Regions from separate parts of the Ectobacillus soli genome, predicted to be linked through region 1. Evidence: predicted binding sites of a transcription regulator. Region 1 holds the regulator's gene; the other holds the start of a gene.

Region 1 (3,433 bases):
CAAGATGGAGTTATCTTGCTTTCTTTTGATCTATTATTGTAATAAGCTGTTTTGTTGCTGTTTCAAAAGCTTTAGTTTTTCAGGGGTAACATCATTTCCACATTCATCTACAATTTTTATGGATTTCAACCGTTCCAATACTTGAACACGAAAAGACTTAATATATTCTTGACGTAAGATATGACGCTCTTGTTTTTCAACGTCAGTTAATCCGATTGTCTTTGCCTTTCTAGAAAGCTCATTTATACGATTTAATTTTTGAGATGATATCATGAGCAGTCTCCTTTCTGTAAACTGAAGTCTATCATACAATAGTTAATCAGTTATATCAAGGGTTCTGCTCGTTTGTATATTCTACGTAGCGACGATGCACCGTTGCTTTTGATACATCATAACCAAAGCCTCTTAGTGTTGCAGCAATTTCAGCAAAGGTCAACTTATTACCCCGCAAACGAACAATTTCTTCAATTGGTACTTCCTTTTTCTCACGGCCGCCATTCATATCACGATTCTTTAAATTTTCTTCTGGGTGATATCCATGTTCAACTGCACGCTTCATTCCACGTTTAATTTTCAAATTATGTATTTTCCGTTGATATTCTTCAACAACACTAATAATATCAAGCACCATCGAATCAGCATCAGACAACTGCAACTCTCCATTTTGGCTATGTGTATATACCCGAACACCTTCTTTACGTAAACAATGCATGAGTGCTATTTTCGCATTGCCTCTTCCTAGTCGTGTTTCATCTTGAATTAAAACTACTTCTATATTATCTTCTTTAATACAATCTAGCATTTCTAGAATTCCTTCTCGTTCAATTGTATAACCGCTCTCTTTCTCACGAATAATTTTCACAACTTGCAAATCATATTGCTGTGCAAGTTTCACAAGTTCTTCTTCCTGTCTTGCTAAAGATGTCTCTTGTTCTTCCTTTTTCGTACTCACACGAACATAAATAATAGCCTTCATTGAATCTTCTCCTTACTTGCTTCGTACAAAAATAATACCATACATCTATACATGATTCGAACCTACGTTTGTAGAAAAGGCGAACATATGTTATAATTATACTAATATTTTCTATATAAACGAGGTGGAGAGATGGAAAAATTAACAAAAAGGCAGCAGGATATACTTGACTTTATTAAATTACGAGTAAGCGAAAAAGGATATCCGCCTTCCGTACGTGAAATAGGTCAAGCAGTTGGTCTTGCTTCTAGCTCTACCGTTCACGGTCACTTAGCAAGAATTGAAGAAAAAGGTTTTATACGCCGTGATCCTACTAAGCCACGTGCAATCGAAATTATAAGTTTCGATAATTTAGAAACCAATCACCCCCCTGTTATTCACGTTCCCGTGGTTGGGAAAGTTACAGCAGGACCACCTATTACTGCAATTGAAAATATTGAGGAACAATTTCCATTGCCCGCTAACCTCGTTTCAGATTCTGATAAAGTATTTATGCTGAAAGTACAAGGGGATAGCATGATTGAAGCGGGTATTCTGGACGGGGACCTCGTCATCGTTCGCCAGCAGCAATCAGCAGATAACGGGGAAATTGTAGTTGCATTAACGGATGAAAATGAAGCAACGGTAAAGAGATTTTTTAAGGAAAAAGATCATTTCCGCCTTCAGCCAGAAAACTCTTCCCTCGCTCCAATTATTCTACAATCAGTTTCCATCATCGGAAAAGTAGTCGGTGTATACCGGATGATTCACTAAGAGCTTAGTTAAGCTCTTATTTTTTTGCAGCTTGCACATTTTCTACATAAATGTATATGCTGCACCTACTATTTTTTCTCACATTTCCTTCATCTTGATGCTCCGTTTTTTGTAAAAAATTCTCATTTTTAAAACATACTTGACATCTATGTTTTGTTGGAATTATGATACTTATAACAACTTCATACAAATAGCTAACTGGACAACCGGAGGCTCCTGTCACTTTCTAACGTTAGAAAGCAGACACGAGCCTCTTTTTTGTTCTTACGCTAAAGAAAATTAGAAAACTATTAAAATGGATAAAGGAGAGCGATGTATAATGGCAAATTCAAACCAATTACATGCAAAACGAAATGAAAACGAACAGGAACAACTAGATTCCTATGAATTTCAAACACCTGTAATATTTGGTTCTACTGATTTTGAGAAGTTACTCGCTGTAATTGCGCAAGATGCAGAAAAACGGAGAAAAGCCGGAAGCGAAGCACGTCCCTATTACGCGGTGGATTTAATTCGCAAAGCTCGCCTTGGTGCTCTTCGTTTACCTGTAGAACTTGGCGGCGGAGGTGTTAGCATTCGTGATATTTTCCAAATTGTCATCCGTTTAGCAGAGGCGGATTCTGATGTGGCACATATCCTTCGTTTTCACTTTTACCAAGTCGAGATTATTCTCTTGAGTCCGTACTCAACTAAGCGCCAAAACTGGCTGAAACGAATCGCGGAAGGAGAAATTATTGGGAACGCATTTACCGAAATTTCTTCGAAAAATGTTGGAACCCTGTCTTTTCAAACGACGCTATCTCCTGATGGTACCGGATATCGTTTAAACGGTACAAAGTACTTTAGTACAGGTACATTGTATGCAGATTCCGTCGTTGTAATGGCATCAACGGTAGATGGTAAAACTGCATCCGTATTCATCCCTACGGACCGTGAAGGGGTCATCATCGAAGACGATTGGGATGGCATCGGGCAAAGATTGACAGGAAGCGGAACAACCTATTTAAACAATGTGATTGTCCATCCAAATGAGGTGACGATTATTGGGGATAACGAAACCCCGTTCAATTCCCATTTACAGCTCTATCTACATGCGGTCATCGCAGGTATACTACGTAATGTCGTGACAGATGCAGCAGCCTTAGTTCGAGGAAGATCCCGAAGCTTTACGTTTGCGGTGGCTGCCACGCCAGCAGAAGACCCGCAGCTCCAGCAAATTATTGGACAACTCTCTAGCACTGCATTTGCAGCCGAAACGCTTGTACTTGCTGCCGCTGATGCACAGGATAAAGCAATTAATGCTGCCGCAAACGGAGTCATTGACTATGCATTGAGTCATGAAGCTTCTCTTTTAGCAGCAAAGGCAAAGGTTGTCATCGACGAGCTAGCCTTAAAGGCCGCTACGTCTCTATTCGACGTTGGCGGTGCATCTGCTACAAAACAGTCAGCAAATCTAGATCGTCACTGGCGCAACATTCGTACGATTGCTTCCCATAATCCAACTGTATACAAAGCACGCGCCATCGGTAATTACGTGGTAAACGGCGTTGAAATTCCAATACGAAGCGTGTATTTCTAAGATTTAGCAGAAAAATCTGACTCAGATGGGAGTCAGACACTAAAAATAGACTCTCACGGGAATGCAAGTAGCTCTTTCGTTCCCGTTCTTTTCAAAATTTGCTTCTGACGGGCACATTTCTCTTC
Region 2 (3,433 bases), 1.3 Mb from region 1:
TTGCTTATGCTTTCGATATGAACAATTTATATGTAACAGCAAATATTAAAGAAACAGATGTTGACAAAGTACAAAAGGGTCAACAAGTAGACGTATATGTGGATGCGTATTCTGATACCGCATTAACGGGTGTCGTGGATCAAATTGGATTAACAACATCAGGAACGTTCTCCTTACTGCCAAGTAGTAATTCGAATGCGAATTATACGAAGGTTACACAAGTCATTCCAGTAAAAATTGCGTTAAACCATAATAAATCCTTAAATATTGTACCTGGGATGAACGTAACGGTTCGCATTCATAGATAAGGGGGGTACTACATGTTATCAACTATGATTGCAGTGTATGCACTCTTTTGTGTCCTTGTATTTTTCATTGTGAACGTGTTTTTTCGAAAACAAAAAAAGAAGAGTGAATCAGAACCTCTTGCTCCTACTATGCCAAAGCAGCAGGACACTTTGGTAAAAGTGAAACAAGAAGACAAAGAGGGGAAACAAGAAACGGTAGAAGAGAAACATATGGAGGAAGAAGAAATTCCGGCGACCAAAAAAATAACTCCTAAGCCCGCAGCAGAGCCTGCGATTAATGTACGATTGGTATTGTTCGTATTGATCTTAGGTATGTTTTTTTCCATTCTCAATCAAACCGTTATCAATGTAGCGTTACCGGTATTAATGAATGAGTTCAATGTATCTACAGCCACAGTGCAATGGCTGTCTACCGGTTTTATGCTGGTAAACGGGATCTTGGTACCTATTAGTGCCTATTTGATCCAATCTTTTACGTATCGAAAGCTATTTCTGATAGCTATGGGGTTTTTCACAGTCGGCTCTATTATTTGTGCTCTATCGGGTAATTTTCCAGTGATGTTAACAGGCCGTCTTGTGCAAGCAGTTGGAGCAGGTATTCTTATGCCAACAGGAATGAATATTTTTATGACGCTCTTTCCGCCAGAAAAACGCGGCGCAGCTATGGGACTTCTTGGGGTCGCATTGATTCTAGCACCAGCTATCGGACCAACAATTGCCGGTTGGCTTGTGGAAAACTACACGTGGAATATTATGTTTTATGCGATGTTTGCTTTGGGAGCTGTTATCTTTTTGATGGCCTTACGCTGGTTCAAACTCGTACAGCCACTGTCGAAGCCGAAATTCGATGTAATCGGGGTTGTTGTATCTACTATTGGGTTTGGCAGTCTGTTGTATGCATTAAGTGAAGCCGGAAATAAAGGTTGGGACAGCATAGAAATTGATGTTATGCTCACAATTGGAGTGGTTGGTCTCATTGTCTTCATTTGGTGGGAACTCAACGCAAAAACGAAGCTCTTGGATTTAACCATTTTCAAGATTCCAGCCTTCTCCTTTACAATATTAATTAATATTATTATTACTATGGCGCTTTTTGGCGGAATGATTCTGTTGCCTGTATACTTGCAAAACATACGCGGTTTTTCGCCAATTGATACCGGGTTATTGCTGTTACCAGGATCATTAATTATGGGACTGATGGGACCATTTGCTGGAAAGTTATTTGATCGCTATGGCATTCGTCCGCTGGCAATTTTTGGATTAATTTTGATGACATATGGTACGTATGAGCTATCAAAGCTTACAATGGACACGCCTTATGCTACAATTGTCGGAATTTACATCTTACGCTCTTTTGGGATGGCGTTTATTATGATGCCAATTATGACAGCGGGAATGAACGCATTACCGTTGAAACAGATTTCGCACGGTACTGCATCCCAAAATACACTTCGTTCTATAGCTGGCTCGATTGGAACAGCAATTCTCGTCACTGTCATGACAAGACAAACAACCTTCCACGGGGCAGACTATGCGGGTGCGATTACATCAACTGATCCAATTATGAATCAGAATGTCGCGCAGATGAGTCAGAGCATTACAGCCTTGGCACATGTATCACAACAAACGGGATCGACGCTTAGCACGGCAGCACTATATAGCCAAGTCATGAAGCTTTCAATGGTAAACGGTATTAATGACGCATTTTTAATTGCGACTGTTTTGTCAGTGGTGGCACTTGTATTATCCTTTTTCCTTCCATCAGGCAATCGGCCGAACCGGGGGTAAGGGGATAAGAAGAGATTAAAGTAAAAGAAAGAAGAAAGAAGTTAGCTACCTAATCGAGTAGTTAGCTTCTTTTTAATTTATAGGAACAAATGTTCTATAATGTAAATATTTACATATGGGGGTGTTATAAATGAGATCCACTCTTACAAAAGAAATAAGTGTTCAAGATTTTAGAGATTACTATTGGTTAAAAGAAGAATTGCAATTTTTTTGTAGAGAAAATGGAATAAGTGCATCTGGTTCCAAGATAGAGATTTTAGATAGAATTGAAACATTTCTTCAAACAGGAGAGATAAAAAAACCATTTAGAAATTCAAAGGCTGGTAATAAACCTCGAACAAAGGTCGAATTGAGTCTTGATACTGTAATTACGGAAAATCATCGTTGCAGTCAAGACGTAAGAGCATTCTTTAAGACAGTAATTAGTTCGAAATTTCATTTTTCTACTTACATTCAAAATTACTTTAAAGACAATGTAGGGAAAGCATATCGTGATGTTGTAGAAGCTTGGTATGAAGAGGAAAGGCGAAAGAAAGACCCATCTTATAAGAAGAAAATTGCTCCTCAATTTGAATACAATCAATTTATTCGTGACTTTTTCTCTGACACAAAAAATAAAGGGAAAAGTCGTACGGAAGCGATTGAAGCTTGGAATGAAATTAAGAAACTCCCTGGAAGTAATAAATATACAACTGAAAATTCGTCTATATGAAACATTTATGAAACTATATTGGCAATAGTGTAATGGGGTATAAGAAAAATCTAGTAAAATAAGAAGAGCAAGAAAGACAGAACATGTACAAATGGCAAAGGGGGAGAATAGTGGAAAAAAAGGTGGCAGTTGTTACAGGGACTTCAAGTGGATTTGGGATGCTTACAGCATTGGAACTAGCGAAGCGTGAGTATGATGTTATCGCTACGATGAGAAATGTAGAAGCTCGGTTTAATCTAGTAGATGAATCGAAAAGAATAGGGGTAGCCAATCGAATTCAGGTTCAACCACTGGATGTAACATCCGAAGAGTCTATAAAACAGTTTCTTCCTATATTAGAAGAAGTAAGGTATGTACATGTTCTTGTTAACAATGCTGGATATGCAGCAGGTGGGTTTGTGGAAGAGATTCCGCTTGAGGAATACAAAAGACAGTTTGAGACGAATCTATTTGGAGTCATTCGAGTGACTCAAGCTGTTCTTCCCATAATGAGAAAACAAAAATGTGGAAAAATTATCAATTTGAGCAGCATTAGCGGGAAGGTCGGATTTCCAGGTTTATCACCTTATGTAGCATCCAAGCATGCACTGGAAGGCTGGAGTGAATGCCTTCGCTTAGAGGTAAA

Evidence for each region. Region 1 encodes LexA, which represses DNA repair genes until DNA is damaged. Its sites were predicted from a motif close to CGAACATATGTTCG; they were not measured.
Region 2: ACAN53_RS10760 (DUF6434 domain-containing protein) is a predicted target of LexA. The motif match lies at 2,179-2,192, and genes of this name have one in related genera.

Annotation. Positions count from the first base shown of each region.
Region 1 is NZ_JBGJZM010000001.1:829,491-832,923, reverse strand. It holds gene ACAN53_RS04295 (DUF896 domain-containing protein) at 34-273, opposite strand; gene ACAN53_RS04290 (YneB family resolvase-like protein) at 329-976, opposite strand; gene lexA (transcriptional repressor LexA) at 1,109-1,729, shown strand; gene ACAN53_RS04280 (acyl-CoA dehydrogenase family protein) at 2,049-3,308, shown strand.
Region 2 is NZ_JBGJZM010000001.1:2,119,790-2,123,222, reverse strand. It holds gene ACAN53_RS10770 (HlyD family efflux transporter periplasmic adaptor subunit) at 1-308, shown strand, start outside; gene ACAN53_RS10765 (DHA2 family efflux MFS transporter permease subunit) at 321-2,096, shown strand; gene ACAN53_RS10760 (DUF6434 domain-containing protein) at 2,227-2,808, shown strand; gene ACAN53_RS10755 (oxidoreductase) at 2,919-3,433, shown strand, end outside.